2 regions of the Acidilutibacter cellobiosedens genome follow, and region 2 is predicted to be linked to the other one. Evidence: riboswitches for the same ligand, from Rfam matches in the RefSeq annotation. Region 2 holds a riboswitch; the other holds the start of a gene.
What was found. Region 2 has a riboswitch for cobalamin ahead of EQM13_RS15085 (pyridoxal phosphate-dependent aminotransferase). Riboswitches for the same ligand answer to the same signal wherever they lie in the genome.
Positions count from the first base shown of each region.

Region 1: it holds a riboswitch for cobalamin, as region 2 does, so the genes downstream of both, EQM13_RS16710 (hypothetical protein) here and EQM13_RS15085 (pyridoxal phosphate-dependent aminotransferase) in region 2, are expected to answer to the same signal.

Region 1 is NZ_CP035282.1:3,458,402-3,464,798, forward strand. Features, by position in the region: gene EQM13_RS16695 (AAA family ATPase) at 1-789, opposite strand, end outside; gene EQM13_RS16700 (hypothetical protein) at 790-2,304, opposite strand; gene EQM13_RS16705 (hypothetical protein) at 2,291-2,983, opposite strand; gene EQM13_RS16710 (hypothetical protein) at 2,976-4,988, opposite strand; cobalamin riboswitch at 5,083-5,261, opposite strand; gene nrdG (anaerobic ribonucleoside-triphosphate reductase activating protein) at 5,305-5,814, opposite strand; gene EQM13_RS16720 (anaerobic ribonucleoside triphosphate reductase) at 5,825-6,397, opposite strand, start outside.
Region 2 is NZ_CP035282.1:3,129,346-3,135,742, reverse strand. Features, by position in the region: gene EQM13_RS15100 (CapA family protein) at 1-948, shown strand, start outside; gene EQM13_RS15095 (patatin-like phospholipase family protein) at 980-2,173, shown strand; gene nagB (glucosamine-6-phosphate deaminase) at 2,306-3,082, shown strand; cobalamin riboswitch at 3,137-3,314, shown strand; gene EQM13_RS15085 (pyridoxal phosphate-dependent aminotransferase) at 3,484-4,563, shown strand; gene EQM13_RS15080 (precorrin-3B C(17)-methyltransferase) at 4,632-5,357, shown strand; gene EQM13_RS15075 (TMEM165/GDT1 family protein) at 5,677-6,397, shown strand, end outside.

The DNA.
Region 1 (6,397 bases), 330 kb from region 2:
TTGAGTTCCTCTCGGACTTGACCCCCATTTTACATATTCCCTGACAATATCCGAACCGGTCTTTTCCGGATGAGTTTCAAGTGTTATTTCTACGGCCTTTTCCTTTACTCTTTGACATAAAGCCACATGTCTTACTACTTCCTTCATCTGAAGAACATCATCTTTTCCGGCCTTTTTCTCTATATTTAATTCTTCATTGTCTCCCACAGTCAAATTCACTATATCCATCAGTACCTTTTCATCAGGCATATCTATATTCAGCTTAAACATGAACCTGTCCAGCTGAGCTTCGGGAAGAAGATAAGTTCCTTCCATTTCAATAGGATTTTGGGTGGCAAGAACAAAGAAGGGTTCCTCCAGCATATAAGTATTTTTGCCTACAGTTATGGATTTTTCGGCCATGGCTTGAAGAAGTGCGCTTTGAGTTTTGGGAGTCCCTCTGTTTATCTCGTCTGCTAATATCAAGGAACTGAATATGGGTCCTTTTTCAAAGGAAATATCCATACCGTTTCCGTTATTTTTTATTATCTCGGTACCGATAATATCCATAGGCATCAAATCGGGAGTAAACTGTATTCTTGAAAATGGAAGATCCAATACCTTTGACAAAGTTTTTATTAAGAGGGTCTTCCCAAGACCTGGTGCTCCCTCCATAAGTATATTACCGCTGCAAATTATTCCTATCAGTGTATTGCTCACCACTTCATCCTGACCTATAATCTGCTTTTTTACTTCTTTCAGTACACTCTCAAATTTTCCCTTGAAATTCAGTATCATATTTTCTTCCATCTATTTTTCCTCCGTTAATATTTCAAAATATCTGTTTACAAGCTCTTTATTTTTCTCTGGTATCTTATATTTATTAATGTACTTTAATTTGTCCTTCTCAAATTCTCTATAGCTTCCGGTAAGTAAATTATCAATTCCCGATGTTCCTATACCATTTTCATTGGAGTTTGTAATTATATCTCCTTTTTCTCCCTGGACTCCCTGTATATTTAAAAGGTTGGATTTTTCGTTATCTATTCTTGTGGACTTCGTACTTTTTTTCACATTCCCTTCTTGCAAAGAAACATCATTTTCCCCTTTGCCGTCTCCTCCGATTCCTCCGCTATCATCATAATCCCCGAGGCCTTTTCCTGCTATGGATTCTTTGTAGTCTCCCTTATTTCTTTCACCTTCTTCGTAATTATCCCTTTCTCCAGAGGTAAAACTTTCGGTTTTATCCTTACCTCCGATACTCTCAAATCCGTTCCCGTCCTTGTCCAAAAATCTCTCCTTCATGTCATTCAAATCCACCTGAGCTGTCTCTACGGAATTTGAAAGAGATTTTCCATCAGCAATATTCCTAACATTCTCCTTCCAATCATCGGACTTCAATTCCCTTTCCATTTGATTTATAACATTTAAGTCCTTTTGAGACATCTTTTCTTCTCCGTCGGATTTCATATCTTGAATATTTTTTAAGGCTTTTTGCCTATATTCTTCCGACAAATCGCCGGAAATGTTGCTCACTTCTTTATTAAGGGAGGATTGAATCCCCGTCCCGTTAAAAATACTTGCTATTATACTATTATCTTGATCATATTTCTTATTTATATTATCCAAATCCCGTTGGGCATCTAAAATATGATAGGCTCCTTCTTCATAATCATAAGTATCCGAAAGTTTATCTATCAGTTTTTTTAATGTTTTCTTCATCTCTTTTTCTTCTTCTGATGTAATATTGCCGTTTTTTTCTTCTTTTTTAAGATCTTCCACAATATTTTCTACTTTTTTTCCTTCCTCTTTTAAATCCTTATTTATTTCTTCTCCGCTTTGTGCAATATCCCGTTTATTTGAAGGAATAAAAAATATCCCCAGGGAAATAAAAAAAATAATCAATGATATTAAAATCATCTTTTTATCTATCTTAATATGATATTTCTTCCCTATATCTTCCTCTGAAAGAGCTTCCCTCATCTCATCAAAAAAAGCATCATATATTTCTCCATGACAGTTTCTGTATTCCAAATAAGTTGAAAACCTTTCTTTAAACCCTGTATCGTCTCCAATTTCTGCTGTTTCTTCAATGGATGGAATTTTGAAAAGAGAATAAAGCACTCCCAATAATAGTCCCCCTTCAACAATATAAAAAATCTTTTTCCCTACATAAACTATCGGGAATACATGACTTAAAACGGCCATCAAAAAAACCGTGCCGGAAATCCCCAATCCAAAATAGACAGTGGTATTTAATAATCTGTTCAGCCATATCTTTTTTCTCAATTTTTTTAAAACAGTAAAAGCATTATTTTTTTTCATAGCAAGGCCTTCCATGCTTAATAAGTATACTTATTCCCAAGGATATTAAAATCCAGAATATGCAGAAAATACCCAAAGGTTTGTGTCCCAGATAATTTGGCTGACCCAGCTGTGAAGCAGCCGTTCCCGCCGAGGTCATCACGGGATTTAAGAAAAATATAAGGGGAATTCTCCTGTCGAATATCGATACTATAACTAAATTCCTATATTCATAATAATAATAAAAGAATATCAAACTGAATATTATTACCGTACATATAAATATCTTGAGTATAAGCTGTATATGAAAATCACTTTTTCCTTTATACATCATCATGTTTTTAATGCTGATAATTACCATTGCCCATATATATTGGATAATAAGAGGGAAAAGGCCGTACAATCCGCTCATATTGTTTACCGATAAGAGTAAAATCGTATGAGGAAAAGAAGATAATGTAAACATGGCAATATGAAAAAATCCTTTCTTTTCCCATTCCCACAATGTTATGAGAATCGAATTCAATATTAATTGAAATATGGAATAATAAAGATACATTTTACCCGTTAAATCTTCCTCGTAAGAATTATCCGTTAAAATTATCATGAAAAAACACCCTAAAAGAACTATGGTATTAATCAATACATAACTGAATATCAGCTCTCTGTTTTTTTTACTCATCTCTAAAAAATTATTCATTATTCTCACCTGATTTTAATTTCCCCCGGAGGGATATTTGAGGAAGCATAATTCTTCCCTTACCGGTTATCTTAATGGTCAACGGACCATTTTCCGTAAAATTCTTCACTCTGTCACTCTGAAATAATTGAGACGATAATTCTTCCCATTTTTTATCTTTTTGATTTAATGCCTCTATTTTTAAGCTGCCATAATCAATCTTTGCTCTAAGATTCAGGGATTCAATATCCCCTCGCACAGGCATAGGATAGTATAAAAGAAGTTCTTCTCCCTCTTCCAACGTATATTCCCTTATATATTCATCTTCCGAGTATTTAGTATAGTTTTTAACCGGACAAATAACTCCGAAGGGAATGTTTAAATGTTCTTTTTCTTCAAAATCAATTTGAAAGACATTCATTGTATATGTCTTTTCATCTTTATCCTTTATTGTACTAAATCCTATCAGGCAGCAGTTCTTAGGATTACTTTCAGCATAGTAATACTGTTCAAACAGCTGTTTTTCTTCGTCATCTAATTTGACAGCAGTAGAAACCTTGTCCAAATAATTAAAATCGCCGGTATTCTTTAAATTTTCATCCAATCTATATTTAATATCCAATTTTTGTTTTCCGTTTAATGTTCCAATATTTATAACCGTATCTCCTATTATGATGAAGCTGTTATCCAAATCATAAGGGAGAATATTTTGTATTTCACCTGATACAATTGAATTTTCGTCTATAGAAAGTTTCTGCACATAACTTTCTTTTTCATCCCGATTCTGAAAAAATATATGATACACCTCTTTTTTCAATGCAAGAACCTTTTGGTTTAAAGGCATAACATGAATATTGTCTTCTCCATATCCGTCCAAGAATCCATCATTCAGCTGAAATTCCGAATTCTCTTTAGTTCCCTTTACATATGCAACTCCTGTAGAGAAAACTCCTTCTCCGTATTCCTTTATCTCAACCTTTCCCACATTGCTTCCATAGATATTTTCTCTAAAAAAAGCTATTAAAAATATCAAAGAAAAGGCTCCTATTGATATTCCAAATATTTTACCTCTTTTTTCTCCCAATCCTATAATAAGAAATATTAAATAAACTATCAGTAAGGACAGAAATATATAAACCAAATTATAACTGGGTTTCAACAGAGAATTTCCTATAAAAAACATATTTTTCCACTCATTTTCCCTGTTAAAAATATTTTCAGGTTTGATCAAATCGTTAAGATTTAAATATGTAGCATATTTTTCAATTGATTCTTTTATGTTATCTAAGGATATCGTTTCCAAATTTTCGTTTACGGGTACAACGTTACCTTCTCCCAAATGCCAAATCTCTTCTTGATTTAAATTTTTAAATATTCCGGTTAAAGTTTTATATTTGTAGGTTTTGTTTCCAATGAAAATATTGTGTCCTCTTTTAACCCATTGAATAAGATTTTGCCCGAATTCTTCCGGTAATTGTTCTGAATTGTAGTTCTCTATAAAAACCATATCTAAATTTTCAAGTTCTTCTTCATTCAGGCTGAGGTATTTGGTCAAATCAACTATTTCTATATCTTCCATGGGAATAAAATTTAGTTTCAATTGGCTGAGATAATTCAATCTCTCCGGTTCATCGGATAATATTCCTAAGACGGTTGTTTTCTCGGAAATAGGTTCAAATGGGATTTCGACGGAATTTATCTTCTTTCCTTTATTCTCTAACGTTACTTTTATTTTACCCTCGGAATCAGGTATGGGAATGGAAAAATAATATACTTTTTCACTATTATCATCTATCTTTACGGGTTCATAATATTTCCTGTTTTCAGTTTCTATGCGGATTATACCTTCATCTATACCTGAATTTCCGGTACTTACGGTGATTTTTAACGGATTTACACTTTTCAGCTTTACTTTTCCGCCAAATCCGATGATTCCTGTAATTCTTGTTTCGCCGCTTCCATAGGATATCCCCCATGAAGATAATATTATAAAAATTAACAAACCTATTCCAACTAATTTTTTCACATTCCCACACTTCCTCTTAAAAATAAAACCCTCTTCCAAGGAAGAGGGTTTAAATTCATTTCACTCAACCTTCCCTTTCCTCTAAGTCGGAGTATCGAGAAGAAATACAACACCAAGTTTTCTGGCTTTCAGATCATCTTTAGGTCGAACCTTCCCATTTGTATACAAACAGTGGCAAAAACACCAACCTAAATTCCTGATTACAGCTGCGACTACAGCAAGGGCTTTTCACCCTTTTCCTTATTGTGCTATATTTTATCTTTTCCATATATTAAATTACTTTCATCAACATTATATTCCATGCAAATTAATATTGTCAAGGAGTTATAACTATAGGCTCCCCACAAAGGATAGAATCTTTCACGTCTATAATCCTTTGGTTTGAAGAACCCCTGAATTTCAGCATAATGCTCCTTTTATCTATCTCAAAGGGACCGTCTATGAGAATATCCGTACATCTCATTAATCTCTCCCAATCCGGTCTGTCATAGAAACTTTCAATTATTTTCTCATAAGTATATCCCGTATAAGTTATGACATTTAGCCCCATTTCCTTTATTTTTTCTCCTAAAACCGCAAAACTTTCAGCTTGCTCAAGAGGTTCTCCTCCGCTGAAGGTTATTCCGTCTAAGAGAGGATTATCCTTTACCATTTCCAAGATATCTTCAATATTTATCAGTCTGCCGCCGGTAAAAGAATGAGTCTCCGGGTTATGGCATCCTTTACAGTTGTGTTTACAACCTTGAGAAAAAACTACCAGTCTTATACCGGGTCCGTCAACTATAGATTCTTTAATTATTCCTGCTATTCTTAAAAAATCAGTCATATCTGTCTCCCTATTTTACAGAGCAGGAAAAATGTTTAACTCTGTCCCTTTCCTCTGCCCTTTTTGCATCATTGAAACGGTCTAAGGTCCCCACCAAATATCCTGTAATACGTCTGATCCTCTCAAAAGGTATATTGCCTTCTTCCCTCCCGCATTTAGGACAGGTATCGCCGATAATTCCGGTATATCCGCAGACGGGATCTCTGTCCACGGGATGATTTATTGAACCATAGCCTACTCCGGATTCCTTCATTACTCTTATAATTTTTTCAAAGGCTTCTAAGTTTTGAGTCGGATCTCCGTCTAACTCCACATATGTTATATGTCCCCCATTTGTAAGAGAATGATATGGAGCTTCCGTTTTTATCTTATGAAAAGCGGTTGTTTCGTAATATACAGGAACATGGAAACTGTTTGTATAATATTCTCTATCCGTTATCCCTTCAACGGAACCAAATATTTCTCTGTCCATTTTAACAAATCTTCCCGCTGTCCCTTCCGCCGGAGTAGCAAGAAGGGAAAAATTCATCTTATATTTTTGGCTTGCTTCGTCCATTCTCTTTCTCATATGCCCTATAATTTC
Region 2 (6,397 bases):
ACTATTAAAAAGTATATTGAAAAAGAAGGCACTGAGTACCCATGGAAAGAAGCAAAAACTTATTTGAAGAAAGAGGATTTAAATGTTGGAAACTTGGAATGCAGTGTTACTAATAAAGGCACTAAATGGAAAGATAAACAGTTTAATTTCAGGATGAACCCTGAGGATCTTCAAGGGATAAAAGATGCAAATATAGAATTAGTTACATTAGCAAATAACCATGTTATGGATTATGGCTATGACGGACTTTTGGATACATTTAAATATTTGGACAGCTATGGGATAAAATATACGGGTGCGGGAAGAACAAAAAAGGAAGCAATGAATGGAGTGGTAATTGAAAAAAATGGAGTGAAAGTAGGAATAGTTGCTTTTTCAAGAGTAATTCCCGACGTAAAATGGTATGCTACGGATAAAAGAGCAGGAATCATAAGTGCTTATGAACCTTATGTAAATGAAATGTATAAAAAAATTAAAGATATGAAAGAGAAAGCAGATATAGTAATTCTTTCTATTCACTGGGGAATTGAAAGAAATGATATTCCCAGAAAAAATGAAATATCTATTGCAAGGAAAGCCATAGATTCTGGTGCGGATATAATTATGGGACATCATCCCCATGTGCTTCAGGGGATAGAAATATATAAGGGAAAACCGATTTTTTATAGTCTTGGGAATTTTGTATTTAACTCTCGAGATAAATTAAGCACAAAAACTATGATAGGTCAGGTTAAAATTGTGGATAAAAAGGTATCTGAGGTAGAAGTTATCCCCATGAAAATAATAAAATCCAGGCCAATTTCTGTAACGGAAAAAGAAGGGTTGGGAACCACTAATTATCTGAATAATATATCAAAAAATTTTAATACTAAGATTTTAAAAGATGGAACAGTGAAATATTTAAAAAAGGTAGGAATATCATATAAATTCCAATTTATAAGTTTGTAACGAAAGAATAAGGGAAAAGAAGGTGAACTTAATGAGAGGATTAGTATTAGAAGGTGGTGGAGCAAAAGGAGCATACCATATTGGTGCTTATAAAGCTTTAAAAGAAATGGGAGTGGAAATAGACGGAGTAGCCGGAACCTCTGTAGGAGCATTAAACGGAGCGATGATTGCCCAAGAAGATATAGATAGAGCTTATGAGTTGTGGAATAACATGACTTATTCTCGAGTTATTAATGCGAATGATGAGGATATAGAAAAGATAAAAAAGGGAAAATTGAAAATTGAAGATATAAAAGATATATCAGAAAAAATAAAGGGAGTAATTTCCGAAAAAGGTGTTGATATAACTCCATTAAAGGAACTTCTCTATGATGTGATAAATGAAGAAAAGGTGAGAAGGTCTGGAAAGGATTTTGGAATTGTGACAGTTTCTTTAACAGATTTAAAACCTCTTGAAATTTATATTGAAGATATTCCTCAAGGAAAGTTAGTGGAATATTTAATGGCAAGTGCTTATCTTCCCGTTTTTAAGAGGGAAAAGATCGATGGGAAGGACTTTATAGATGGAGGTATCTATGATAATGTTCCTATGGGACTTTTAATAAATAAAGGTTATGAGGATTTAATTGTTGTCAGAACTCATGGTTTAGGAAGAAATAGAAGGATAAATAAAAAAAATTTAAATATAAGATATATTTCTCCGAGAGAAAGTCTGGGAAGGACTCTGGACTTTGATACGAAAACCTGTAGGTTTAATTTGAAGCTTGGATATTTTGATGCTTTTAAAGCTATTAAACAACTCAAAGGAAATAAATATTATATTATTCCAAAGAAAGACGAAAATTATTTTGTTGATGTTCTTTTAAACTTGAATGAAGAGAAAATCCTTGAAATTGGGAAAATATTAAAAATAGAAGAAGTTCCTTATAGAAGAGCGTTATTTGAATTTATAATACCAAAACTGAATAATATTCTTGGATTAGATAAAAAGAATGATTATGAAGATATCTTAATAATGTTTTTAGAATATTTGGCCGAAGAATATGAAATGGAAAGATTTAAAATATACGGTTATGAGGAATTTTTAGAGAACGTTATTGAAAGACATAAATATAATAGCCAAGATAATGCTTTATTTTCAAAACTGGTCATGAGGATGGATATATTAGGTAAATTTTCAAAGAGCGAAATAATTAAAGAAATTGCGAATATAGTGTTTTTTTAGCCAGTATATTTGACAAGTAAGCTGGAATTTTTTATAATTGTATATACAAGATAACAAATATAGTACAACAATAGTAAAAATTAAAATGGTATGTTGATTTTGTAATTTTAAGTAATATTGGGAGGTAATGACATGAATGTTGTTGTCGTAAATGATTATGATGAAATGAGCAAAAGGGCGGCCAGTATTATTGCCAGTCAAGTTATTTTAAATCCAAAAAGTGTTTTAGGATTTGCAACGGGAGATACACCTATTGGAACCTATAAGGAACTTGTAAAAATATATAAGGAAGGATATATTGATTTTAGTGATGTTGTAACTTTCAATCTTGATGAATACTATAGCATTTCAAAAGAAAATCCTCAGAGCTATAATTTTTATATGAAGAATTATTTATTTAATCATATCAATGTAAAAGATGAAAATATTCATATGTTAAATGGGATGTGTGATGATATAGAAAAGGAATGTACAAGCTATGAAAATTTAATCAAAGAATCAGGGGGAATAAATCTACAGATTCTCGGGATAGGCAGAAATGGCCACATAGGGTTCAATGAACCTAATGCGAATTTTGAAGGGGTAACCCATCTTGTACATTTAGATAAAGGCACTATAAATGCAAACTCAAGATTTTTTAATTCTGTCGAAGAAGTTCCGACCAAAGCTATAAGTATGGGAATAAAAACTATTATGAGTGTAAAAAAAATTTTGCTGTTGGCCAGCGGTATCAAAAAGTCGGAAGCTGTTTACCATGCCGTAAATGGACCGATTACTCCTAAAGTTCCGGGATCAATATTGCAATTGCATCCGGATGTGACGCTTATTTTAGATAAAGAAGCGGCCTATAAAATTAGTAGTAGAAATGAAAAATACAGGAATTTATCAATTGTGGAAGGAAAAAAGTGATAAAAACAATTTTGACAGAGAACATGGGAAGTGATATTATATAATAGACTTATATAATTATAATATTATTTAGGTTCTATATTTATATAGATTAAAAGGGAAAGCGGTGAAAATCCGCTACAGCCCCCGCTACTGTAAACGGTTACGAATTCCATATCCACTGGCGAAAGCTGGGAAGGGGGAAGGAGGCTAAGCCGTAAGTCAGGATACCTGCCTTATTAATAGTGAAAGCATTCTTTCGGAGGGAAGGAAATTGTTTAATGTTGAGTTGTCAAAACTTTTAAGCAAGTTCAGGGATTCCGAGAGAGGGATTCCTTTTTTTATATAGTAAAAGCCTAATGTTGCTAAAATGTTTTAAGGATGTTGTATGTTGATCAATTTTTTGTAAAGGAAGTGAGGAAATGGATTTTTTACTTATGAACCATGGAGGAGATATAACCACATATAGAGATTTATATGATGGAGAACTGGTAGATTTCAGCAGCAATATAAATCCTTTAGGTCCACCGGAAGGGTTATATGATGAACTTAAAAACAATTTTAACAGTTTAACTATATATCCGGATATACAGTATAGAACTTTAAAATCTAATATAGGAAAATATTTAAATTGTGATTGTTCAAATATAGTTGTTGGGAACGGGGCAGTTGAAGTGATAAATAATTTTATTCAATTATTTGATAGAGTAGTGACATTTGTGCCCTGTTTCTCGGAATATGAGAAAAGAGGAAAGGTATTAAAAAAGGAAATATGCAAAATCCCCTTATCTCCGGATTTTACAATAGACATAGATTCAGTAAAAAGAAATTTAAAGAAAGGTGATATCTTAATATTGGGTAATCCCAATAATCCTACAGGGTTAAGGATAGAAGAAGATAAACTTAAATTAATATATGATATTGTTAACTTAAAAGAAAGTTTTTTACTTCTTGATGAAGCTTTTTTTGAATTTTGCCCTAAGGATTATGACAGCATAAAAATGTTTAAAGATAAGGATTATGATAGAATAGCCATAATCAGAGCAGCAACCAAGTTTTTTGCTCTTCCGGGGATTAGGCTCGGATATGCCTGTACTTCCAATAAAATGGCTAGGGAATATGAAAAGGTGGAATTGCCTTGGAGTATTAATTCTCTGGCTGATTGCAGCGGAAGATATATTTTTGGCTGTGAGGAATATATAGAGAAAAGCAAAAATTATATTCAAGGGGAAAGACAATATATGACGAAAGCCCTTATGAAGATAAAATTTATCAATTTATATCCTACTCAGTCTAATTATATACTTATAAAAAGTCGAAAGTTTAATGAGAATTTTCTCTTTTACTATTTTCTGAAGAGAGGAATACTCATAAGAAAATGTTCATCTTTTGACGGCTTAGATGATAAGCATATAAGATTGGCGATAAAGAACAGAAAAAATAACGAAAGAGTTATAAAGATATTTAAAGAATTGGAAAATGTCGAAGAAAATATGAGTTAAATAATTGTTTTGGCAATATTTATATATAGTAAATAATAGTATGAGAAACAAGCGAGGAGAGGGTTTAGGTGGCAAGGTTATATATAGTAGGAATAGGTTCCAAAGGAAAGGATGACATGACTTTAAGAGCAATAGATGCAATAGAAAAATCAGATGTAATAGTAGGAGATAAGACTTGTTTAAAGTATTTGGGAAGTTTGGCAGATGGCAAGGAAATATTTCCAATCAGAATGAAAGAAGGAACTGAAGGGTGTAAATATTCTATAGGGAAGGTAAAAGAAGGGAAAACAACTTCAATATTAGTCTATGGTGATTCCTGTCTTTATGGAATAGCAGGGTATGCCTTGAAAGTTTCTTATGATATCGAAGTAGAGGTAATTCCAGGGATTACAACAGTATCATTTGCCGCAAGTAAATTAGGTGCTCCCATAATGGATGATTTTTGCTATATTAATCTGAGCGATTTTGCTGTTTCATGGGAAGCAATTGAAAAAAGGATACGATATGCATCTATGGGAAATTTTGTTATAGTATTATATTGTTATAAAAAGAGAGAAAAAATATTTTATATTGAGAAAGCTGTGGAGATAATGCTTAATTTTAAGCTTCCTTCCACCCCTGTAGGAATAGTAGAAAATTTGGATGACCAAGACAAAGTAATTATTACTACTTTAGGAGATATTAATTTTGAAGAGATAAGTATGGACAGCATAATTATGATAGGAAATAGTAAAACATATATAAAGAGCGGCAAAGTGATTACTTCCGGAGAAGAAAATGCCTTAACTTTATAGTAAATGAAAAATAAAAATACTGTATTCGAACTATATTCTTGTTCTTAAAATTTATATATGGTAATATATATATTAAGATTAAATATCAATTAAAATCAAGTTGTTTTACCAATGATAAATTTAAATATTTTAATATTTGGCTAAAGGGGAGTAGCTGTAGTAGGGACTACGAATAGGATCAACATACTGGTAAGGATACCTGGTTCTATTTACTTGTTATTGAGAGAGCGAGACTTTTGGTTTGATGATCTATTCATCAAATTAAAAGTCTTTTTTTAAATTTTTAGGGTTTTACTCTAATCAAAGGAAGGGTGGTTGAATGATACGAGAATTTATCAAATCATTTTTTTTAATATTCATGGCGGAAATGGGAGATAAAACTCAAATAATGGCAATGAGTTTTGCTACTCAGTATTCCCTATTGGAAGTATTGGGAGGGGTTTTTATCGGAGTAATATTAAATCACGGAATAGCCATATTACTCGGAAAATATTTTTCAACAATTGTTCCGGAAGAAATTGTCCAAATATCGGCGGGATTTATATTTATAGTATTTGGAATCATGACATTGATGGATGAAAAAAAGGAAAAACAAAAGAAAGAAAAAACGTTTGGGCCTATACTTACAGTAGCATTGGCATTCTTTGTAGGAGAATTCGGGGATAAGACTCAATTATCGGCTATGGCACTGTCGGCGGAAGGAAATCATCCTATTTTTGTACTTATGGGAACAGTTTCAGGAATGATGGCTACCAGCAGTTTGGGGATTTTTGTAGGAAGAAAAATAGGAGAGAAGATGCCGGATATTTCAATTAAGATTATGTCTTCTTTTATATTTTTAATGTTCGGACTCTTTAAAATATGGGATATTACTCCTAATGTATTGATGAGCTGGGAAACAACTTATTTATTTTCTGCAATCTCTATATTAATCTATCTATTGTTTTTAATCAGGCAGTATAAAAGAATGAAATCAGGTCAGAAATCCGAGATGAAGGAAGTTGCATCAAAGCTTTATCTTGAAGTTTTAAATGCTAAAA